Regions from separate parts of the Streptomyces sp. NPDC091416 genome, predicted to be linked through region 2. Evidence: riboswitches for the same ligand, from Rfam matches in the RefSeq annotation. Region 2 holds a riboswitch; the other holds the start of a gene.

Region 1 (12,068 bases), on a different contig from region 2:
GGCGGCGCGGTCGACCTCACCACCCACCAGGTCGCGGTCACCCCCACCGCCAAGGACGTCGAGGCCAGCCGGCGCCGGTACACCCTGGCGGACGACGACACGCTCGACTTCGTCCACGACCTCGCGGCTGTTGGCCACCGGCTGCGGCATCACCTCACGGCGCGGCTCCGGCGCGAAGCCCCGAGCCGGGGGCAGGGCGCGGAGCGTCCGTCGGACGGGCTCAGCGCAACGCCTCCGGCAGCTCCGCCCGGTGGATGATGCCCAGACGCTGCGTGGCCCGGGTCAGCGCCACGTACAGGTCGCTCGTCCCGAACAGGGCGGGTTCCACGACCAGCACATGGTCGAACTCCAGCCCCTTCGCCTGCCGCGGGTCGAGCAGCACCACCGTGTGCGTGAGGTCGGGTTCGGCGCCCGCGGTGACTCCGGTCAGCGGAGCGCTGATCTCCTCGTGGAGCGCCCGCGGCGCGATCACCGCGAGCCGGCCCTCCTCGGGTGTCAGCTCCAGGACCGCCCGGGCCACCGCGCCCGCCAGATCGTCACCGGATTCGCGCAGCCACGGCAGCTCACCCGTGGACCGCACCGAGGCGGGCGGTTCGAACGACGGGTCATGGGCGCGCAGCACGCGGGCGGCCAGCTCCATGATCTCGGCGGGCGTACGGTAGTTGACCTTCAGCGCCACGTGCTCGAAGCGGTCACCGACGTACGGCGCCAGGATCTTCTCCCACGAGCCGACGCCCGCCTCCTCGGAGGTCTGCGCGGGGTCACCGACCAGGGTCATCGAGCGGGTCGGCGAGCGGCGCATCAGCAGCCGCCACGTCATCGGTGACAGCTCCTGCGCCTCGTCGACGATGATGTGCCCGAACGCCCAGGTGCGGTCGGCGGCGGCGCGCTCGGCAGCGCTGCGGTGATCGGCCTCCTCCTGGCGCTCCGCCATCCGCTCCGCGTCGATGATGTCGTGGGCGGCGAGGACCTCGGACTCCTCGTCCTCGAACTCGAAGGACTCCGAGCCCCGCGACAGCTCCAGCACGCCCTGCGCGTAGGCGATCCGCTCCTGGCGCTCGGCCTCCGCGGCCGCCCGCTCGGCGCTGTCGTCGGAGCCGAGGAGCTCCGCGGCCTCGTCGAGCAGCGGGACATCGGCAGGGGTCCACCGCGCACCGCCGGGCGCGCGCCGGATCGCCTCGGCGTCCTTAGCGGGTACGTGGACCGGGTCCGCCAGGTACTCGGTGAGGAACGCCTCCGGGGTGAGCGGCGGCCACAGCTCGTCGATGGCGCCGTGCACCGCGCCGCTGACGGCGACCGCCTTGCCGAGCTGGGCGATGTCGTCGGGGCCGAGGAAGTTGGGCCCGCCGTACGGATCGGCCCCGATGCGCTCCGTGAGCTGGGCGGTGAGGGCGTCGATGATCCGGAACGCGAAGTGCGGGCGGGCGAGATTGTGCGGCAGCAGGGTGTCGCGGGCCGCCTGGCGGGCCTCGTAGGCGATCTCCCAGTCGAGGATCAGGTCGCCGTCGTCGTGTGCGATGACCATCGGCGCACCGGGCTCGGGCAGCAACTGCCGGTCGCGTACGGCCATGGCGAGCGCCTCCGCCATCGGCTCGCCGCCCTTGACCGTGGCGGCGCGGGGGGTGTCCGTGCCGTCGGCGTGGACCCCGGGGAACAGCTCGGCCTGGGTGGCGAGCAGCACCCCGGTCTCGCCGAGCGCGGGCAGCACCTCACCGATGTAGCTCAGGAACGCCGGGTTGGGGCCCACGATCAGGACGGCCCGCTTGGCGAGCAGCTCACGGTGTTCGTACAGGAGGAACGCCGCCCGATGCAGCGCCACCGCCGTCTTTCCGGTACCGGGACCGCCCTCGACGACGAGCACACCGCGGTGCGGCGCGCGGATGATGCGGTCCTGCTCCGCCTGGATGGTCCGCACGATGTCGCCCATGCGGCCGGTGCGTGCCGAGTTCACGGCGGCCAGCAGCACGGCGTCACCGCTCGGGTCCTCGAACCCGGTGCGCTGCCGGTCCCCGACGTCGAGGATCTCGTCGTGCAGCTCGGTGACGTCGCGGCCCTCGGTGGTGATGTGCCTGCGCCGGCGCAGCCCCATGGGAGTGTGACCGGTGGCGAGGTAGAAGGGACGCGCGACCGGCGCGCGCCAGTCGATCAGCAGCGGCGTGTGCGCGGTGTCGTCCTCACGGATGCCGATACGGCCGATATGGTGCGCGGTGCCGTCGGAGAGATCGATTCGGCCGAAACACAGGGAGCCGTCCACCGCGTTCAGGGCGGCCAGCAGCCCGGAGCGTTCGGCGACGAGCACATCACGCTCGAGACGGGCCTGCAGCCCGTTCCCGACCGGCGTCAGCGCGTCCTCGACATGCTGGGCGGCGACTCCGCGCACCGCGTCGACGCGGTCGTAGAGCCGGTCGATGAATTCCTGCTCCTTCTGCAATTCGGCACTTTCCCGAGTTGACAACATTGCTCCCTGACGGATATGGTGTTTCTTAGTGGCCCCCCGTGCGGGGCCTTTTCTGTGGGCGCACAGAAACACTCAATATACTCGGGAAAATCCCCGGCCCGCAATTGCGGACCGGGGATTTCTTGTGCCGCGGGTCGTGTGGGGCGGCGGGTGGTCCTGGGGGTGTGGGTCAGTCCCACTGGTCCTGGTTTCAGTCCCACTGGTCCTGGTTGATGAAGCGGCTGAAGCCTCGCCAGGAGTTGGGTCCCATGACGCCGTCGATGGGTCCGGTGTAGCCGTGGGCGGCTGCGAGGCGTTGTACGGCGGCCCAGGTGTTGGTTCCGGGGACTCCGTCGAGGGGGCCGGTGTAGCCCCAGTTGCGCATGTTCAGCTGGAGCGCGGCGTAGGTGCGGGGTCCCGGGACCCCGTCGATGGGTCCGGTGTACCCGGACTGGATCCGGAGCCAGTTCTGCGTGCGCTGCCACATCACCGGGCCCGGCACACCGTCCTGCTCCGTCGACGTCTTCGGCAACCCGCCACCCGTCGGTGGCGGGTCGGTCGGCTCGGTGAGGTCGAACGCCCAGGGGCGGGCGAGGCTGAGATCGACCGGGGAGACGCCGCCGGCGGACCCCACGGAGGTGTACTGGTGCGCCGCCCAGTCGGGGTACCGGCCGCCGAGGTCGGGTGCGCCGGGCCAGGTGCCGTCGTTCGGCCCCCAGGAGGCGGCCCACAGATGGGCGCCCGCGGCGATCGTGCGGTTCCAGGTCCGGGACCGCAGCGCGCCGGTGCTGATGTAGAACCACGGCACGTAGCTGCCGACCCGCTCCCGTACGCGGTTGAACCAGGCGGCCACGTCCGTGTCGTCCCACAGGCGGGTCGAGTCGTCCAGGACCTCGACATCCAGCGCGAGCACGTCGCCGGCCCGGTAGTCGTGCAGATGGTCCACGAAGTAGTCGGCGGCGGCAGCGGGGGCGAGGAAGTCTCCCGACAGCCAGTAGTGGCCCACCCGTAGCCCGGCGGCGCGGGCTCCGTCGACATGGGCGGCATAGGAGGACGTGGTGTACGGGCCCTCGGCGAGCTGGCACCCGCCGGCCTTGGCGATCACGAAGCTACGGCCCTCAGCGGCCGCCCGGGCGTAGTCCACGCCCAGCTGGTAGTTCGAGACGTCGATGCCCTCCAGGTCGGCCGCCCGTGTGCGGGCCGGGCCGTCCGCGATCGCCGGGCCGGCGGCCAGGGCGATGCCGGCCGGGGTCAGGGCTGTCGCCACGAAGCCGCGAATCAGAGCTCTCCTGTGCATGTCTCCTCCGGTGGGGGCGGGGGTCCCGGCATGGATGTGCCAGGGGTGTGAATGTCATGCACTTATCAATATCTATGCGCGTAGGCTACCGTGACACCGCACCCCTCTGCCAGGTCAAGTCGCTTTATTCACAAGGGAGTTGCTGTGTGCGAGAAGCATGGTTCCGATGACGTCCAGAACGCTCGGCCCCGGGCCGGGATGAGCCGACGTACGCTGCTGCGCGGCTCGGTCACCACGCTCGGCCTGGCGGCCGGCGGTGTGCTGTTCTCGGGTAATCCCGCCCAGGCGCTGGACATCTACAACCCGTTCAGCGGCTATCAGATCACCGGCACCTGGCAGGACCACCTCGACAGCGGCTCGCTGGGCGGGATCGACTACGGAATGGGCGTCGGCACGGCGCTGCCGGCTGCGGGTGCCGGAGTCGTCACGAACATTCCGAACAACGGCACCGGCGGACACACGGTGACGATCACCCACAGCGACGGGTACCGGACGCAGTACATGCACCTGTCGCAGTTCCTGCTGGCCAACGGCGCCTCGGTCGGCAAGGGAGGAATCGTCGGCCGCTCCGGCGGCGCGGTCGGCGCTCCCGGCTCCGGCAGTTCTACCGGGCCGCACGTGCACTGGCACCTCATCACCCCGGGCGGCACGCGCGTCAATCCGCTGAACTACCTGGGGGGCGGTGGCGGGTTGCCGAAGACGTCGACGGAGCAGGACGGTGTGCCGGGCCCGGTGATGTGGCAGCGCACGCAGAACTGGCTCCGGATCCAGTCCGGGTACACCGGACCCATCGACGGGATCCCGGGACCCCGCACCTACGCCGCGCTCCAGCTGAACATGCGTAACTGGGGCTACACCGGCCCCCTCGACGGCGTCCCCGGAACCAACACCTGGGCCGCCGTACAACGCCTCGCAGCCGCCCACGGCTACACCGGACCCATCGACGGCGTCATGGGACCCAACTCCTGGCGAGGCTTCAGCCGCTTCATCAACCAGGACCAGTGGGACTGACCCACACCCCCAGGACCGCTCCGTGCGCGTGCCGGCCCAAGGGTCGAGGGCGCCGAAAGGGCGGCGTACGCCGACGTGTTGTCGGGGTGCGCCGCCCTTGCGGCGGGACGGGGTGAGGCGGATCCTGCGGCGGCATGACGGTCGCTCTGTTGCTTCGGGTCGTCCGCGCAGGACCTGCGCGGACCGTTCGCCGAGAAGGCCGGGTTGCGCAGGAGGGACGCTCTTTCTGCAGGTCTACAGGCTGCGGGCCGAGATGTCGCCGTGCGTGGTGGTCGCGTGGATGTTCAGACCTGCGTCGCCGTCGGTGTTCCTGAGCGCGTTCTCGATCCGGCCGAACGCGGCACCCGCGTCCAGGGACGCGGAGACGCCGCGGGCGGCGCCGACGGAGATGTGGCCGTACTCGGTGCGCAGTTCGACCGTGCCCTGCACAGCCTCCGCGACGTGGATGTCGCCCTTCTGGACGCGGATCTCCGCGGGGCCGCCCAGCAGGCCGACCGAGACGTCACCGGAGAGCAGTGTGACGCGGGCACCCGCGGTCTCGTCGAGCTTGACCGAGCCCTGAGCGCACTCGAGGACGACATCGCCGAGCCTTCCGACACCCCGGAGTTCGGCGTCGGCCGTCTTCGCCTCGATGCGGGAGCCGGCGGGCAGCTGGATGGTCACCTCGACGGAACCGGTGTTGCCGACGAGGCGGTTCTTGGCCGGTGCGGACTCGATCCGCAGAACGCCGTCGCCGTACCGGACGGTGGTCTGTTCCGCGGCCTTCGTGTCGCGGCTCTTGGAGGCGTCCGCGGGCAGGATCTCGACCGTGGTGTCGGGCCGGTCGGCCGCGATGAACCGGACGTGTCCGGCCGCGATGTCCAGGATGGCGAGGACCGGGGTGGGGGTGTCGTACTTCTGCATGATGCCTTCCTCCGACTCGTTGTTTCCGATGGCGAAAACGCTACGTTGCGTTCACTGATCGCGCAATGACGTTGTTGCTCCAAGTGGCCATACGTACAGGTGAAAGGTGTAGCATCGTTGCAATGGTTGTGCGGCTAACGCAACAACCCCGTCCTCATTCATTGCAATGGATTGAACGCGAACGCTACGGTCGGGGTATCGGCGCCGATGAAAAACCAGGGAGGGGCCGTGATGCCGGGAGGCAGGCTCGCCCAGCAGGAACGGCAGCAGATCGCGCTCGGGCTCACGGGCGGTCTCCGTACGCGGAGATCGCCCGACGCCCCGACCGCCCCACGTCGACGATCACGCGTGAGGTGAGGCGTAACGGCGGCCCACCACCTACCGCGCCGACCTCGCGCACCGTCACACCGAACGCCGCACGCACCAGTGCAGACAGGCCGTCCCCGGCGGATCGCAGGCATCTCCGCTGCCGCACGGGCGTGACGCCGAGGCCGTGCGCGCGTACGAGGAGGCGTTCACCACCGTCCTCGTCGCCCGCTTCCTCGACTTCGTGAACGAAGGCATAACACGCGCTGCGGAGCGGGCCCGTGAGGTTCTCCGCACGAAATCCGGAACGTTCTCGGGCGACGCCGCCGGACCGGACCCGGATCGCTTGTGGGCCGGCCAGGGCGTGCCCGGTCGAAGTGGCTCGACAGGCGGGCGGAACCACTCCTATGATCTCAGGCGGACATCGCGTGCCGGTCACCGGCCGGGTGAGGCATGGAGGTGTCCGGGAGATGCCTTCGGAGGCATTCCGCTTTGTCTGTCGAGTTGAATCACACGATCATCCACGCCCGGTCCAACCGGGAATCCGCCGAGTTTCTGGCCCATCTTCTGGATCTCGAAGTAGGCGCGGAGTGGGGGCCGTTCATTCCGGTCCTGTTCAGCAACGGCGTCACGCTGGACTTCGCCACCCTTCCGCCCGAGTCGATCGCCCCGCAGCACTACGCGTTCCTCATCGGAGACGCGGAGTTCGATGTCGCACTGCGGCGTATCCAGGACGCGGGAATCACGTACTACGCCGATCCGCGTCTCGAACAGGCGGGTGAGATCAATTTCCATCATGGCGGGCGCGGGCTGTACTTCATGGATCCCGCGGGTCATGGAATGGAAATCATCACGCGCCCTTACGGAAGTCACGCGGCGACGACGCCCCCGGCGTCGTAGGCCGTAGTCCTTCCCCAGGGCCGCAGCCCCTCCCGCCGCCGGGCGGCAGCATCGTCACTTGTACTCAAGAGCTTGAGTAGTCCTATTCTTGAGTACGACGGGTGTCGGCCGGTGTCGCCGGCCGACCGGTGAGGAGAGGGAGGGGCTGCTTCCATGGCCTTGCGACATGCCGTGCTGGCGGCGCTGCTGGACGGCGAGTTCAGCGGGTACCAACTGGCGAAGGCGTTCGACGTCGGCGTCGCGAACTTCTGGCACGCCCTGCCCCAGCAGCTGTACACCGAGCTGGCCAGGCTGGAGAAGGAGGGGCTGGTCGAGGGCCGGCAGGTGGTTCAGGAGACCCGGCCCAACAAACGTGTCTTCCAGGTCACCGACGCCGGCCGCGAGGAGCTGGAGAAGTTCGCCGCGACCACGTCCAAGCCGTCCTTCATCCGCGACGACCTGCTCGTCAAGGTCCAGTCCGCCGACCGCATCGGCACCGCACAGGTCATCGAGCAGCTCGATGAGCGAGTGGCCGCGGCGGACGCGAAGATCGCGCTCCTCGACGATCTGCTGCGGCAGATGCGCGGGGAAGCGGACGAGGACGAGTTCCTCCGCCACGGCGAGCGCATCGGGCCGTACCTGACGTGCCTGCGCGGCGTGGCCTTCGAGCAGGGCCACCGGGACTGGTGCCTGCGGATCGCGGCCGTGCTGCGGGAGAGGCAGGCGGCTCATGCCGGGCGTTGAGTACCTGCGCTACGTCGCGCTGGGCGACAGCCAGACCGAAGGGGTCGGCGACGGGGACGACATCATCGGCCTGCGCGGCTGGGCCGACCGGCTCGCCGAGCACCTCACCACCGTCAGCCCCGGCCTCCAGTACGCCAATCTGGCCGTGCGGGGACGGGTCGCCGGCCAGGTCCACGCCGAACAGCTGGAACCGGCTCTCGCCCTGCGCCCCGACCTGGCCACCGTCGTGGCCGGGGTCAACGATCTGCTCCGGCCGCGGGTCGACGTCGGGGAGGTGGCCGGCCACCTGGAGGAGATGTTCGCCGCGCTCACCGCGGCCGGGGCGCAGGTGGCGACCCTGACCATCCCCGACGTGGGGAAGATCGCGCCCGTCGCCCGGCCCGTCAGGTCCAGGGTGTCGGAGCTCAACACCCTCATCCGCGCCGCCGCGGCCCGCCACGGCGTCGCCGTCGCCGAGATAGCCCATCACCCCGTCGCCACCGACCCGCGCCTGTGGAGCGTCGACCGGCTGCACGCCAGCCCGCTCGGCCACGCGCGGATCGCCTCAGCCGTCGCCCAGGCCATCGACCTGCCCCACAGCGACTCCACCTGGACGCACCCGTTGCCACCCCAAGTGCTCCCCACCGGCTGGCAGTCCGCCGGGGCCGAACTGCGCTGGGCCGCCGCGTTCCTCGGCCCGTGGCTCGGGCGCCGGCTGCGCGGCCGGTCATCGGGAGACGGACGCACCGCCAAGCGCCCCCACCTCCTGCCCCTGAGTACCGCGGCATGACCGCCCGCCCGCGCCGCCGCGGCTGAGGTTCACGCACGGGTGCCCGAAGGGGTCCGGCCCACCGCGTCGCGCGGTGGGCCGGACTCCTTCGGCGGGTGACGGAAGGTCAGCGTGCGAGGCGGATGCGGTGCAGCTGGTCCTTGCCGTCGGCGCCCGCACCGGACGTGTCGATGACGGACGTGACCCCCGACAGCGCCGTGCTCCGCGCCGTCGACGCCCACACCGGAGTTGCCGACGAGGGACGTGGCCCCGTACGACAGCGTGGTGCTCCGCACCGGGACGCTCTCCTGGCTCCTCCGGAGGCGCAGCCCGCTGGCCTCAGCGCTGCTCGTTCCGCTGCCGGCTTTCCGCGTCAGCCTTTCAGTGATGGCGCGTTCGTCCGGGACGAGCCTGTCGCGGACTCTCTCGGGGTTCCTGGGAACCGGCGACGCCGGAACCGTCACGATCGTGTGGGAACCTCCGGCGGCCCCGCGTCTTCACCGGCCTGCTGGTCGGTGCCGCCTCGGCGTCGCGGGCAGTCCCACCCGGACCCTGGCCGCAAACCGCCTCGCCGCACCCGGGAGACCGGCCGCCGCAGGGCCGCCCGCCATGTCGCGCCGCTGCCGCAGTCGCCTCGGGCCCCCGAGGCGGTCACCGTGGACGGCCTGGTGCGGGCTACGGCCGCAGCCCGCACCAGAGGCTGCTGCGTCAGTGGTCGCGCGAGGACGAGCGGGCGGTACACGACGCACTCGACGCCACCGGCACCACCGGCCTGGCCGGAGGGGAGCGCGTCGACCGGTTGTCCCGGCGGGCAGCGCCGGCGCTGCCCGCGCGGTGGGGCCGGCCCGGCAGACCCCGGTCGTCCTGCTCGACGAACCGACCATCGCCCTCCACCCCGGGCCTGCCGTCGAGGTCCTGGAACCCGTCCGCGAGGTCGCGGCCACCGGCCGTGCCGTCGTCATGGTCCAGCACGGCCTGGCTGCCGCTGCCCGCTACGCCGACCCGCTCGTCGCCATGAAGGACGGCCGCGTCATCGCCTCGGGCGCCCCCCGGGCGACGGTCGACGCGGCACTGGTGAAGGAGCATGTACGCGCTCGGCGCGGACATGCTCGCCGCCCCGGGCGACGGCTCACCGGTCGTCGTGCCGCGCACCGAACAGGCGTCGCCGGGCAGGTGACCCCCACCCCTCAATGTCCCAATTAGGTGATTGATCGTAATAGTCGGGAATGCTCCCCGTGTCGCGGGCCCGGGGGTGCGGCGTCCGGGCGACGGGCAAATCGCCCGTTTCGGGCGCAGTGGCCAGCGTCACGTTTCCCGCCCCTGACGCGGAACCAGATGCTTCGGTTCCCTGTCGCCCCTAGAAAGCCGGCCCGCCCGGATGTGACCGGCATCGCACATTTCCTTTTATTGATCTTGCGAATCAATTGTGATCAGGAATTCCGGGCTTGTTTCGCCCGGTCTTTCTCGCTTACGGTCACCGTCAATCCGGATGGAACGCCGAATCCTGCCGCCGTCCGGTAACCCGACCACTCACGTACGGCAGGAGCGGGGGACCCAGGTTTGCCGCCGTTCCGGGAATCCGGAGCGGCTAGGGGTGAAGTCGCCATGCGCGGCCGGACATCTCCAGTCCGAACCCGACAGCTCACCTCGCAGGCGGCGGAGAGGAAAAGCGCCATGCCCATCAAGGGTCATCACCGTCGTTCCAAGTCCACCCCCCTGACCCGCGGTCTCATCGCCGTGAGCGCGGGCAGCGCGGTTCTCGCGCTCCCCCTGATCGCTGCCGGATCGGCTTCCGCCGCACCGGTCCAGTCGGTCGTCGCGGAAAAGGCCGTGGCCCCGGTTTCCGTTGCCGGCAAGGGAATTGCCGTACAGCAGGGCAAGTCCACCACCTATTCCGTGATCTCCGGCGATTCGCTTGCCAAGATCGCTCGTGGGCATTCCCTCGCCGGTGGCTGGGAGCAGCTCTACAAGGACAACCGGAACGTGGTCGGCGGCAACCCCGACCTGATCCACCCGGGCCTGAAGCTGACCATCGGCGCCAAGTCCACCGCCGCCGCCCCCAAGGCCGCGACCCCGAGCGATTCCAAGGCGGAGAACACCTCCGACAGCGCTTCGCAGTCGTCGGCCGCCCGTGCCGAGAGCGCCGACCGCGCCGACCGTTCCGAGCGGACGGCGATGCCCGTCGCCGAGCAGACCGCCGAGACCGCTCCCGCGCAGGCCGCGACGGCGTACACCGACGACCTCGACGGCTGGATCAAGGAGTCCCTCGCCATCATGGCCGAGCACGGTATCCCCGGCAGCTATGACAGCATCCACCGCAACATCATGCGCGAGTCCTCGGGCAACCCGCAGATCGTCAACAACTGGGACTCGAACGCCGCCGCCGGCACCCCGTCCAAGGGCCTCCTCCAGGTCATCCAGCCCACGTTCGACGCGTACCACGTGCCCGGCACCTCGCTGGACATCCTGGACCCCGTCGCCAACATCACCGCCGCGTGCAACTACGCCGCCGCGACGTACGGCTCGATCGACAACGTCTTCGGGGCCTACTGATCCACCGCGGTACCGCCCCCGCGCGGAGCCGTGAGAAGGGGTGGAAGGGAGCTCGGCAGCTCCCTTCCACCCCTTTTGCGATGCCGTACAACCCTTGCGCCGCCGAGCCGGTCCAACAGGGCGCCGGGAGGGAAACGGGCTCTTCCCGGCATCCCCCCGGTCTCGCCCGGTCATCCTTGAACCGAGGAGCCGCTCGTGCGCACCTACCGGCCGGCCGCCGTCGTCGCGGCCTCGTTCCTCCTGATCGCCGGGGCCGCCGTCACCGCGCCCTCCGCCTACGCCGCCGGCACTCCCGGCGGAACGCACGCGGACGACCGCAACACCGACTTCAACGGTGACGGCTACGAGGACGTGCTCATCGGCGCGCCCGGCGGGACCATCGGCGGCAAGAAGGGCGCGGGCTACGTGACCGTGCAGTACGGCGGGCCGGGCGGCATCGGCACCGCCCGGGGCGCCGTCCTCAGCCAGGACACCACCGGGGTACCGGGCGGCGCCGAGGCCGGGGACGGCTTCGGCACCGCCCTCGCCACCGGCGACCTGGACGGGGACGGGTACGACGACGCCGTCGTGGGCCTCCCGGGCGAGAACGTCGAACCGGTTACCGACGCGGGCGGCGTCATCGTCCTGTGGGGCTCCGCGCAGGGGCTCTCCGGCTCGGGCAGCGACTGGATGCAGGCCGGGGAACTCGCCGCCGGCATGGGGTTCGGCAGCGCCCTCGCCGCCGCGCACTTCAGCCCCGACATCCCCGGCGACCAGCTGGCCGTGACCGACCGCACCGGCTTCGCCCTGTTCCAGTACGCCCCGGGCACCCGCCGGAACGCCACGTCGAGCAGCAGCAGCGGCATCCCCGGCACCCCCGGGCGCGAGATCGCACCCCGTGCCCTGACCACCGGCGACTACGACGGCAACGGTCTCGCCGACCTCGTCATCTCCGGCGTCACCGTCGGCGACGAGCCGGGCCACGGATGGTCCGCGCTCCTCCTCGGCGAGGTCCAGGGGCTCCGCTACGACCACGACCTGCGCGGCGGTCCGGCAGTCGCCTCCGGCGACATCGACAACGACGGCTACGACGACCTGGTCACCGGGGAGCCGAACAGCCCGGGCGACGGCGGCGAGGCGATGACCGGCGGTGTGGTCGGCGTGTACTACGGCAGCGCCGGCGACGGACCGGTCGGCGCCGAGGGCCCGGG
Region 2 (12,068 bases):
CGCGCACGTTCGCCCCCGGCTTCGGCGCGTGGATCATCATGCCGTCGCCCTTGTAGATGCCGACGTGGCTGATGTCGTCGTAGAAGAACACCAGGTCCCCGGGGCGCAGATCCTCCGTGGCTATCCGGGTGCCCACGTTCACCTGGTCCCAGGTGGTCCGCGGAATGTCGACACCGGCCGCCTTCCAGGCCGCCTGGGTGAGCCCCGAGCAGTCGTACGAGGCCGGGCCGGTCGCTCCCCAGACGTACGGCTTGCCGATCTGCGCCCGGGCGAAGGCCATGACCTTCTCGGCCTTGGTCGAGGCGTCGGCGTCCGAACCCGAGCCGGAGCCGGTCCCGCTTCCGGTGCCTGTCCCCGTACCGCTGCCGGCCTCCTTGGCGGCCTCCTCGGCCTTGCGGTCGGCCTCGGCCTTCGCGGCGGCCTGCCTCTTCGCCAGCTCCGCCGCCTTGCGCTTGGCCTCCGCCTCCTTCTTGCGCTCCAGCTCGGCCAGGCGCGCCTTCTCCTCGGCGGTCAGCTTCGCCAGCAGCCCGCGGGCCTCGGACAGCTTCGTCTGGACGCTCTGCTTGCTGGTGCGCAGCGTCGCCTGGGACTCGGTGAGCGTCTCCAGGCTCGCCACGGCCTCGGCCCGCTGCTTGGACGCCTTCGCCTGCTGCGTACGGAAGTCCGACACCGCCCGCGTCTGGCGCTCGGTCATCCGGTCCATGAGGTGGGTCTGGTCGAAGAACGACTGCGGGTCGTCGGCCAGGAAGAAGGTGGCGGTCGGGGCGAGGGCGCCGCCGCGGTACTGGGCGGCGGCGTACGTGCCGAGCGTCCTGCGGGCCTCGTTCACCTTCTCGGTGCGCTTGGCGACGTCGTCGAGAAGCGTGTCCACCTTGGTGCGCTGCGCGGCCGTCGCTTCCTTGGCCTGGTTGTACTGCTGGGTCGCGGTGCCCGCCTGCCGGTAGAGGTCGTCGACCTTCTTCTGCACGTCCTCGATGCTCGGCTTGGGCGCCGGGGCGGCGAGTGCGCTCTGCGTGGACAGCAGGGTCACCGACGCCAGTGCGGCCGTCGTGATCCCGACGGCCGGGCCGGTACTGCGCACGCGGGTGCGCGGTTTGCGATGCGATGCCAAAACCGGCATCTCCTTCCGTGGACCGCCTACCGGGTTAGCTGTCGGGTTCGGGCGGAACGGAAGGCTGCCCTACGGTCCTGGTGGGGGTTGCGGACCGATTCACCCCGGTGATGCGTGTGGGTCCCCGGTTCCGGACGCCCGTGAGAGGCGGCCCGGATTCGGCGTGGACGCCCGCTCGGCGTGGTTCGCCTCTGGGGGTACGGGCCGCCCGAACGAGCACGCTAGCCAACTCATGGTGCCGCTGTGAAGGTTGATGTTCGATATGCCCGATACATTTTCGTGACCTCGACGGATCGGGGCGCTGCGGAGCAGGTGGGACCCCCGGCCGCTGCACGCAGTGCGGTCCGCCGCTCGCTCTGTGTGTGCGGTCGCGGGTGCGTGGTTCGTCACTCGGGCCCGGAGTGTCAGTGCGCACGCCTAGACTCGGGAGGCGATGAGCAGCCTCTTTGACGACAGCTTCCTGGCCGGCCTCCAGCACACGGAGGAAGGGCCCCCGCCGCCCCCCGAGGACTCCGCACCCGAAGCGGTGCCGGAGGGCCTCTTCGCGGGCGTATTCGACGGCCCCCCGCCGCCCCGCGAGGCGTACTACCGCGACGGGGCCCACCGCCCGGTGATCGACGCGGCCGCGCTGCTGGACGGGCTGAACACCGAGCAGCGCGCAGCCGTCGTGCACGCCGGGTCGCCGCTGCTCATCGTCGCCGGTGCCGGCTCGGGCAAGACCCGCGTACTGACGCACCGCATCGCCCATCTGCTGGCCGAGCGCGGCGTGCACCCGGGCCAGATCCTGGCGATCACCTTCACCAACAAGGCCGCCGGCGAGATGAAGGAGCGCGTCGGGCAGCTCGTCGGACCGCGGGCCAACGCCATGTGGGTCATGACCTTCCACAGCGCGTGCGTACGGATCCTGCGCCGCGAGTCGAAGCGGCTCGGCTTCACCTCCTCGTTCTCGATCTACGACGCCGCCGACTCCAAGCGCCTCATGGCCCTGGTCTGCCGCGACCTCGACCTCGACCCGAAGCGCTACCCGCCGAAGTCGTTCACGGCGAAGGTCTCGAACCTGAAGAACGAGCTCATCGACGAGGAGACCTTCGCCGGACAGGCGGCCGACGGCTTCGAGAAGACGCTCGCCCAGGCCTACGCGCTCTACCAGTCCCGGCTGCGCGAGGCGAACGCGCTGGACTTCGACGACATCATCATGACGACGGTGCACCTGCTCCAGGCGTTTCCCGACGTCGCCGAGCACTACCGCCGCCGCTTCCGCCACGTCCTCGTCGACGAGTACCAGGACACCAACCACGCCCAGTACACGCTCGTACGGGAACTGGTCGGTCCGACCGGTCCCGAGGACGCCCCCGCAGAGCTGTGCGTCGTCGGTGACGCGGACCAGTCGATCTACGCCTTCCGGGGCGCGACCATCCGCAACATCCTCCAGTTCGAGGAGGACTACCCGGACGCGACCACGATCATGCTGGAGCAGAACTACCGCTCCACGCAGACGATCCTCTCCGCGGCCAACGCCGTCATCGAGCGCAACGAGAGCCGCCGCCCGAAGAACCTCTGGACCAACGCGGGCGCCGGCACCCGGATCACCGGCTACGTCGCGGACACCGAGCACGACGAGGCGCAGTTCGTCGCCGACGAGATCGACCGTCTGACCGATGCGGGCGACGCCAAGGCCGGCGACGTGGCGATCTTCTACCGGACGAACGCGCAGTCACGTGTCTTCGAGGAGATCTTCATCCGCGTCGGCCTGCCCTACAAGGTCGTCGGCGGCGTGCGCTTCTACGAGCGCAAGGAGGTCAGGGACGTTCTGGCCTACCTCCGCGTCCTCTCCAACCCGGAGGACACCGTCCCGCTGCGCCGCATCCTGAACGTGCCCAAGCGCGGCATCGGCGACCGGGCCGAGGCGATGATCGACGCCCTGGCGATGCGCGAGAAGATCTCCTTCCCGCAGGCACTGCGCCGTGTCGACGAGGCGTACGGCATGGCGGCCCGCTCGTCGAACGCGGTGAAGCGGTTCAACACGCTGATGGAGGAGCTCCGCACGATCGTGGAGTCCGGCGCGGGACCGGCGGTCGTGGTGGAGGCCGTCATGGAGCGGACCGGCTACCTCGCCGAGCTCCAGGCGTCCACCGACCCGCAGGACGAGACCCGGATCGAGAACCTTCAGGAACTCGCCTCCGTCGCCCTCGAGTTCGAACAGGAGCGGGCCGAGGACGAAGGCGCGGGCACGCTCGCCGAGTTCCTGGAGAAGGTCGCGCTCGTCGCCGACGCGGACCAGATCCCCGACGAGGACGAGGACGGCTCCGGTGTCGTCACGCTGATGACACTGCACACCGCCAAGGGCCTGGAATTCCCGGTGGTCTTCCTGACCGGCATGGAGGACGGCGTCTTCCCGCACATGCGGGCGCTCGGCCAGGTCAAGGAGCTGGAGGAGGAGCGCCGGCTGGCCTACGTCGGCATCACACGCGCACGCGAGCGGCTCTACCTCACGCGTGCCGCCATGCGCAGCGCCTGGGGCCAGCCCTCGTACAACCCGCCGTCGCGGTTCCTGGAGGAGATCCCGGACCAGCACCTGGAGTGGAAGCGCAAGGGCCCGATGGCGGCGCCGGCCGGACCGACGTCGGGCATCACCTCGTCGCTCTCCGCGTCCCGCGCGCGCTCCGGTCCCTCGGGCTTCGCGACCCGGCGGACCTCGGACAAGCCGACGGTCACGCTGGTGGCAGGCGACCGGGTCACCCACGACCAGTTCGGTCTGGGCACGGTGACGGCGGTCGAGGGCGTCGGGGACCAGGCGAAGGCCACGGTCGACTTCGGGGACGAGCGGCCGAAGAAGCTGCTGCTGCGGTACGCCCCGGTCGAGAAGCTGTAGCGGTACCGGGCTCTGCGGGTGGGCGGCCGCGGCCGCCCACCCGGTCAGTTCGGGTTGACGTTGTGGCTGCGGAGCCAGGGCAGCGGATCGATCGCCGCGCCGCCGCCGGGCCGGACCTCGAAGTGCAGGTGCGGGCCGGTCGAGTTGCCGGAGTCGCCGGAATGCGCGATGACATCACCGGCCTTGACCGAGCCGGACCGGATCCGGGTGCTGCTGAGATGGCAGTACCAGGTCTCGGTTCCGTCGGCCGCGGTGACGATGGCCATGTTCCCGTAGGCGGTGTTGAACTGCGTGCGCACGGTGCCGTCGGTCGCCGCCATCACCGGCGTGCCGTAGTCGACGGGGAAGTCGATGCCGGTGTGCACGGACATCCAGTTGACGCCCGCCTGGCCGAAGTACGCGCTGAGCCGGTGGTCCTTGACCGGCATGACGAACTTGGGGCGGAGCGCCTCCTTGCGGGCGGCTTCGTCCGCGCGTTTCTTCTTCTCGGCGGCCTGCCGCGCCTTGAGATCGATGCGCTCCTGCGTGCGGCTGGCGCGGTCGGCGAAGTTCTCCGCGTCGGCACTGAGGTTGGCCAGCTGGGTGTCCAGCTTGTTGTTGGCCGCGACGGGCTTGACCGTGCCGGGGTCGGCGGCCGCCATCGACGTGGTCTCGTCCTTCTTCTCCTCGCCGCCGCCCATCCCGCCCACGGAGGCCGCGGCGATGCCCGCCACGCTCATCACGCAGGCGGACGGAACGGCGACGGTGAGGAGCGCGGAACGCTTCGCGGGGGAGCGCCTGCGGCTGCGGCTCCCGCCACCACTGCGGGTGACGGGGCGGCCGACGGGGCGGTGAACGGTTGCCGGGTCGGGGTGCTGTGCGGCGGCCTCGTGGTCGTCCGGCTCGGACGCGGTGTGGTCGCCGGCCTGAGTGACCGCTGTGGCCTCTGCGGCGTCTGTGGTGTCTGTGGTGTCTGTGGTGTCTGTGACCTCGGTGGCGAGGTCGGTCTGCACGAGGCTGAACTCGGCAGTCCGGTAGGGCTCGTACGGATCGAAGGACGCCTGCGTCTGCGTTGCGTAAGGCGTTTCGTACGGTGTCTCGTACGGCTGCTCGTACGGCGTCTCGTGGGAGCTCTGCGGCTCGTACGCCTCGTACGCCTCGTCCGTCGCGTACGGATACGGGGCCGTGTGTCCGGCTGCTTCCGGCGCGGCCGCGGTGGGCGCGGATGGCGCGGTCTGCTGTGCGTACTCGGGCGTGGCGCCGGTGTTCCAGGCGGTGGCGTCGTAGGCGCCGGTGTCGTAACCCGTCGTGCCGGCGCCGGTCCACTGGCCGGTCTGCTGCCAGGTGGTGGTGTCCCACTGGCCGGAGGTGTCCGGGGCGCCGTGCTGGGCCGGGACGGTGTGGCCGTAACCGACGTCCGCCGGGATCCAGGTCGCGCCGGTGTCGTACTGCGGGCCGGGATCGTACGGGTGCTGCTGCTGGGGCTGCTGGGGCTGCTGGGGCTGCGCGGTGTAGGCCGTGTAGTCGGCGGGATGGCCGTACTCGGCCGTCGGATGCGGGCCCGTGTCCCACAGGGAGGCGTCGTGCGTACCGCTGTGGTCGGCCGTGTTGCCGCCGTACGGGGCGGTGTAGCCCGTCGTGGTGTCGTACGAGCCGTCGTAGCCGCCGGGGAGCGAGCCGAAGAGCGGGTCGCTGTCGAAGCCGCCCGTGGAGTGGCCGTCGTATCCGGCGTACCCGGCGTGGGGGTGCTGGTCGTTCACCAACGTCTCTCTCGCCTCGGCAGCAGGACCAGTGTCTCCGGGGTCCGGTGGGGGACTCCGGGGAAAGCAGTGGCCGCGACTGTACCCGGCGGTAGACGACGCCGACAATCTTCGACGGCCCCCTGCCGCTCAGGAAACGGGCAATCGGCCGTCTTTCGACGGACCGCTCACACAGCCTTGGCTCTATGTTCGAAACGCGTTCTATTTGTGGCCGGGACGGGGTGTTGACGGAAGGGGCGCGAATGCCGGATTCCGGAAGATTCGGTCGTCCTCAGGCCACGGAGGCGGTGCCCTCGGCCCCCTGGGCCGACGAGCGGGCGTCCAGCGCCTGGCGGATACCGGCAGCCACGGCGGGGTGCACGGGGAGGGCGAGGTGGCCGACGCCGCTGACGCGGACGTTGACCGCATCCAGATCCGGGTGGTCGACGCAGGCCGCCTCGACGGGGACGATCACCTGGTCCAGCTCGCTCCAGAAGCTGACGAACCGGGTACGACAGCCGGGCGCGGGAAGCCGCAGCTCCTCGATCGGCGCCGAGCCGCTGCGCATCTGGCGCACGATGGGGTGGGCGCCGGCCAGCGGGGCGACGGCGGTGCCGCCGTGCGGCGTGCCGAGCGTGACGAGCGTGCGGACCCGCCGGTCACCGCCCAGCCGCTGGACGTAGTAGCGCGCGATCAGGCCGCCCAGGCTGTGGCCGACGATGTCGACCTCGCGGTGGCCGGTGCGGGCGCAGATCTCCTCGATGTGCCGGCCGAGCAGTTCGGCAGCCGTACTGATGTCGCAGGTCAGCGGGGAGTAGTTGAGCGACTCCAGGTGGTGCCAGCCGTGCCGGGCGAGCGAGCGGCGCAGCAGGACGAAGACGGAGCGGTTGTCGATGAAGCCGTGCAGGAGTACGACGGGCGGCCGGTCGGGGTGCCCGGTGGGCAGCGCGGTGGTCCCCGCGGGAGCGGACGCGGGGGCCGGTACGGACTGCCCTGCCGTACCGGCTGCCGTTCCCGTCGCCGCTCCGGTCGCCGTGCCGGTCGCCGTGCCCGGCTCTGTGCCTGCCGCGGGGTGCCGCTCGCCGGTGATGCCGGTGGGATACAGAAGGGTGTGACCCGCGAGTACGACCAGTTCGAGCACCGTCGCCCTCATCAGGGCCGCGGACAGCCGGGTGGACGGCATCCGGACGGACGGCAGCCAGGTGGTGCCCGTACACAGCCGGCGCAGCAGCAGGGGAAGAAGGGGCAGTGCCGGGAGAACCGGCAGGGTCGGCGGGGTCTTCGAGGGCTGCGGGGCGTGTGGGGCGTGCGGGTTGGGGTGTGGGGATGTCGGGGTGTGTGAGGCGTGTGAGGTGTGTGGGGCGTGCGCTGTGTTCGGGGTGTGCGCCGTGTTCGGGGTGTGGGTGGTCTTCGGGGTCTTCACGGTCGACCTCCTGCTCGGCACCCGGGGAGGAGCGGCTCCCTGTCCCGTCTGCCCTCATGGGGCGCCTCTCGGAGGTCCGGGCCGGCCGTGGCCGTCCGGGACTCGCCGCCCGCCCGTCCGCCGGGCCACCATCGGTGACCGGCGGACGGGCGGGCGTGAGCCGTACCACCGTGCCGTGCGGCTGACGGCGCGGCGGTACGGCGACCTCGTCGCGGCTCCCCCGGCGGCCGGTCCCGCACGGCAGGGCTGCCGTGTGCTGCGGGAGCGGTGCCCGGTGAACATGTCCCACGTGTGATTTCCCCCTCCCCGCCCACCGCGAAACTGTGGCTTGCGGGATGCTGGAGATAACGTTCGTTCACATTCCCTGGCCTTCAGGCACGGGAGACGCATGTGGAGGCAGTGATGGGTGTGACCGGTCCGATCCGTGTGGTGGTGGCCAAGCCGGGCCTCGACGGCCATGACCGCGGGGCCAAGGTGATCGCGCGGGCGCTGCGCGACGCCGGTATGGAGGTCATCTACACGGGGCTCCACCAGACGCCCGAGCAGATCGTGGACACCGCGATCCAGGAGGACGCCGACGCCATCGGCCTCTCGATCCTCTCCGGTGCGCACAACACGCTCTTCGCGAAGGTGATCGAGCTGCTGAAGGACCGCGACGCGGCCGACATCAAGGTCTTCGGCGGCGGCATCATCCCGGAAGCCGACATCGCCCCGCTGAAGGAGCAGGGTGTCGCGGAGATCTTCACGCCGGGCGCGACGACGGTCGCGATCGTCGACTGGGTCAACGCGAACGTCCGCCAGCCGGCGGAGGCATAGGACACGGCCCGGACTGCACGGACCCGGACACCCTGGGCCGTGCGGTCCGGGCCCTGCCCCGGGTCTTGCGGTCCGGGCCTCCGCCCCGGGCCTTGCGTCCGTGCCTCCACCCCGGGCTCTCGCCTCGGGCTCTGCGGTCCGTGCCTCCGCCCCGGGTCTTGCGTCCGTGTCTCCGCCCCAGGCCCGGCGGTCCGCGGTGGCCTGCCCCGGGCCTTGTGGTCCGGGCCTCCGCCCCGGGTCTTGCGTCCGGGCCTCCGCCCCGGGCCCGGCGGTCCGCGGTGGCCTGCCCCGGGCCTTGCGGTCCGTGCCTCCGCCCCGGGCCTTGCGGTCCGTGCCTCCGCCCCGGGCTCGGCGGTCCGGGCCTCCGCGCCAGGCCCTGAGGGGTCCGGGCCGGACCGAGGACTGCGGTCCGGGCCCGGACCGGTCCGGGACTGCGGCGCCGTGCGGTCCGGCTTCGTCCGCTTTCTGCGGGCGCCCGGTCGTACGGGGCGCTCCGGGCGGTGCGCCTGCCCCCCCGGGCAGGTTGCGGTGCTCCTGGCGGTACGCGTGCCACCGGTGGTGGGCGGTGCTGCGGGCGGTACGGGAGATCCCGGTGGCTGGCGGTGCTCCTGGCGGTACGCGGTGCTCCCGGTGGTAGGCGGTACGCGGTGCCCCGGGCAGGGCACGCTCGGCCTGCCGCCGGGCGATGTCCGGCGACCGCGTCCGGCGACCGCTCCTCACCGCTGCCTCAGCGGGTGGCCGGTATCAGCTCCCTGTCCATCGCCGCGCGCAGCCGCAACGTGGAGACCAGCCGCTGGAACGCCTCCGACCAGTAGCCGTTCGCACCCGGCGAGGCGTCCGCGGGTTCGTCGGGTGTCGTGGTGAGGACCTCCAGCCGGTCCGCCTCGGCCGGGTTCAGGCAGCGCTCTGCGAGGCCCATCACCCCGCTGAAGCTCCAGGGATAACTGCCCGCGTCCCGGGCGATGTCGAGGGCGTCCACCACGGAGCGCCCCAGCGGCTCCGCCCACGGCGTCGGGCAGACCCCCAGCAGCTGGAAAGCCTCCGACAGGCCGTGGGCCGCGATGAACCCGGCCACCCAGTCGGCCCGTTCGGTGCCGGGAAGAACGGCGAGCAGCTTCGACCGCTCGGCGAGCGACGCCGTACCGGGCCCGTTCGACGGTGGTGTGGAGGGGGCGCCGAGCAGCGCCCGCGCCCACTCCGCGTCGCGCTGCCGCACGGCAGCCCGGCACCAGGCCGCGTGCAGTTCCTCGCCCCAGCCGTCGGCCACGGGCAGGGCCACGATCTCCCGCGCACCACGGCCGCCGAACCGTGCCGGCCAGACGGACAGCGGGGACGACTCCACCAACTGGCCGAGCCACCAGGACCGTTCGCCGCGCCCTGAGGGCGGCAGCGTCACCACCCCGTCCCGTTGCATCGCCGCGTCGCATTCGTGAGGGGCCTCCACGGCGACGGACGGCCCGGTACCGGTGAGACCCGGGCTCACGCACGACAGGGCCCGGGCGGCCATCCGTCGGGCCAGTGCCGATCCGGGCAGTGCGGACAGCAACTCGGCGGCCGTGGCGCGCACGTTGCGGCTGCGGTCGGCGAGGGCCTGCTCCAGGAACTCCTCGTCGGCCCCGGACAGCCCGGTGCGCAGCGAGTCGATGAACATCAGCCGGTCCTCGGCCCGCTCCGTGGACCAGGTGGTGGCCAGCAGGGCGAGGGCGGCGTCCGCCTCATGCGCCCGTACGGCGGACAGGAGAGCGACGCGTTCGGCGAACAGGCCCTCCTCCCACAGGCGGCGCACCGCCTCCCCGTCCGTCACGTCGGGCAGCAGTGCGCTGCCGGACGCACCCCGCAGCGCGAACTTCCAGTCGGGGTTCAGCCCGGCCAGCCACAGCCCGCGCGGCCCGGCGAACGTCAGGGCCTGGGGCCGCAGATCGGTGCGCGCGCGGGCCGCGTCCAGAAGGGGCGGCAACGCGGCGTCCGGGGCCCGGTAGCCGTGCAGATTGGCGGTGGCGAGCCACTGCGGGATCAGCTCCGTGAGGTCGGGCGCCGTGCCACGCCTGCCACCCGAGCCGCCCGGCGCCGCCCGGTCCGCGAGCAGCTGTGCCAGCCGGCTCCGGGCCGCCTCCGGCAGCGCCGGCCGCGGGTCGGCGGGCGCGGGATTCGGCCGGGGCGCGGCGGGGGCGGGCAGCAGACCCGCCCGGCGCCGCACCGTATGCAGCGCGGCAACGTCCAGCAGCGCGGCCGCGGCGGCGTCCGGACCGGTACCGGAGGCGGCCCCGGGCGGACGGCGGTCCGTGCCGAGCAACGCCGAGGTGACGAGCTCCTCCCACGGCGTGGACACCGGCCCCACGGCGGGTCCGTCGGACGATGAACCGCTCGGGGACGCAGCCGGGGACACCGGCCCGGTCATGGTGGCGAGCCCGGCCGGGTGCCGAGTCGTGGACGCGGTCGTGGGCGGGGTGGTGCGAGGCATCGCTCCTCCTCCAGGGTCAGATGAGCGGCACGGTCAGGGTCAGATGAGCGGCACGGTCTCGGCGGCGGCGTCCGCACGGTTGCGCAATGACGGATCGGCTGACGCGGCGCCGCCACCGCCCTCGTGTCCGCCCTCGCTTCCGGGGGGCCACGCCGCCAGCGGGTCGAAGCCGCGGTGGCCGCACTCCCCGAAGACGGTGACCGGGCCACCGCCGGAGAGCGCGACGAGCTTCCACAACGCCGGACGGGACAGCGCGGCAGCGGCGACGGGCAGCGCGTCATCGCCCTCCGCGTCCACCAGCTGCCAGCCGTCCGCGGACGGCACGGGTATGACATCGCGCAGCGTCACCGGCCAGGACTCCAGCCACGGGTCGTCGCCCAGTGCCCTGCCGTACGCGGCGATCGCCCCGCCGACCGTGACGCCCGGGGGCGGTGGCCCGGCCGGCACGGGAGGGCCGAACTGCTCGCCCAGCTCCGCCCGCAGCTGTCCGGACCCCGGGAAGTGGGTGACCCCGGCATCGAGCGTGACGCCCACCGGCAGGGCCAGGGCGGGGGAGCGGCCGGCGGCCCCGAAGGACAGCAGCAGCGCGAAGCGGCCCGAGTCCCTGCCGTACAGCCAGACGCGACGCGTGACGATCTTGCCCTCGGGTGTGTCGTACTGCGCGAGGACCAGCCAGCGATCACGGACCGGCGGCCCCTCCGCGGCGGCCGTCAGACCCACACGGGTACGGACCGTCGCCGCCAGTGGCTGCGGAAGCCGGTCGATGCCCAGCCACGCAGTGTCCAGCAGATGGAGCAGGGCGCACTCCTCCAGCAGCCGCACCGGCCAGCCGGGGCCGGAGGCCGGGATCGCACCCAGCTCCCGGACCCGGCCCGCCAGACCGGGTGCCTGTGCGTCGACCATGCGGGCGGCCGTCTCCTCCCACAGCCCGTACCCCGACTGTTCGGCCGCGGCCAGCCCGCCGCGCAACAGGTCGGTCAGGCGCCGCTCCAGCTCCTGTGCGCCGCCACCGATCCGCTCCGCCCGGCGCTCGGCGCGGCGCCGGGCGGCCTCGGGATCGGCCGGGCCGCCGCCCGGAGCCTCTTCCCTGGCGCGGGCGCGGGCGCGCCGGCCCGTCAGCCATTCGTCCGCCCAGTCCGGCGGATCGCCGGCCGACGCCACCGGTCCGCCGGACGCGATGAGCAGCAGCAGTCCCAGCGCGTGCTTGCACGGGAACTTACGGCTGGGGCAACTGCACTTGTAGGCAGGGCCCGTGGTGTCGATCACCGTCCGGTAGGGCTTGCTCCCGCTGCCCCGGCACAGCCCCCACACCGCGCCCGCACCATCGCCTCCGGTGTCCGACCACGGACCGGCCGAACTCAGCTTGTTGCCCGCCTTGTGTGAAGCGTCGTCAGGAGCCAGGGCCAGGACCTGCTCCACCGTCCAGCGCGCCGCCGGAGCAGCGGCGCCCAAGGGTTCTCCCCCGTCAGTCAGCAGCATGGGAACGACGTTAGGTCGCACCACTGACAACTGCCCCTGACCTGCGGGAAGGCCGATTGTCAGTGCCATGGTGCACCGTGGGAACCACACCAGGCCGACCGATCTGGAGGGGGATCCATGACCGTGTCCGAAACCATCGCAGCCACCGGCGCCGAAGTCCTGCGCCCGCATGCCGAGGACGCCTTCGC

What was found. Region 2 has a riboswitch for cyclic di-AMP ahead of ACIQMX_RS03530 (NlpC/P60 family protein). Riboswitches for the same ligand answer to the same signal wherever they lie in the genome.
Region 1: linked by a shared signal. The riboswitch ahead of ACIQMX_RS23870 (transglycosylase SLT domain-containing protein) and the one ahead of ACIQMX_RS03530 (NlpC/P60 family protein) in region 2 are both predicted to bind cyclic di-AMP.

Annotation. Positions count from the first base shown of each region.
Region 1 is NZ_JBIVTU010000008.1:101,979-114,046, reverse strand. Features, by position in the region: gene ACIQMX_RS23920 (FABP family protein) at 1-258, shown strand, start outside; gene ACIQMX_RS23915 (HelD family protein) at 221-2,431, opposite strand; gene ACIQMX_RS23910 (GH25 family lysozyme) at 2,649-3,734, opposite strand; gene ACIQMX_RS23905 (M23 family metallopeptidase) at 3,933-4,745, shown strand; gene ACIQMX_RS23900 (DUF4097 family beta strand repeat-containing protein) at 4,980-5,648, opposite strand; partial or broken gene ACIQMX_RS23895 (helix-turn-helix domain-containing protein) at 5,880-6,180, shown strand; gene ACIQMX_RS23890 (VOC family protein) at 6,447-6,854, shown strand; gene ACIQMX_RS23885 (PadR family transcriptional regulator) at 7,008-7,577, shown strand; gene ACIQMX_RS23880 (SGNH/GDSL hydrolase family protein) at 7,564-8,346, shown strand; partial or broken gene ACIQMX_RS23875 (ABC transporter ATP-binding protein) at 8,916-9,502, shown strand; cyclic di-AMP (ydaO/yuaA leader) riboswitch at 9,811-9,994, shown strand; gene ACIQMX_RS23870 (transglycosylase SLT domain-containing protein) at 10,000-10,878, shown strand; gene ACIQMX_RS23865 (FG-GAP repeat protein) at 11,074-12,068, shown strand, end outside.
Region 2 is NZ_JBIVTU010000001.1:814,248-826,315, reverse strand. Features, by position in the region: gene ACIQMX_RS03530 (NlpC/P60 family protein) at 1-1,111, opposite strand, end outside; cyclic di-AMP (ydaO/yuaA leader) riboswitch at 1,119-1,285, opposite strand; gene pcrA (DNA helicase PcrA) at 1,545-3,983, shown strand; gene ACIQMX_RS03520 (M23 family metallopeptidase) at 4,028-5,722, opposite strand; gene ACIQMX_RS03515 (esterase/lipase family protein) at 5,994-6,884, opposite strand; gene ACIQMX_RS03510 (cobalamin B12-binding domain-containing protein) at 7,527-7,940, shown strand; gene ACIQMX_RS03505 (DUF5691 domain-containing protein) at 8,668-10,401, opposite strand; gene ACIQMX_RS03500 (SWIM zinc finger family protein) at 10,441-11,880, opposite strand; gene ACIQMX_RS03495 (AAA family ATPase) at 11,998-12,068, shown strand, end outside.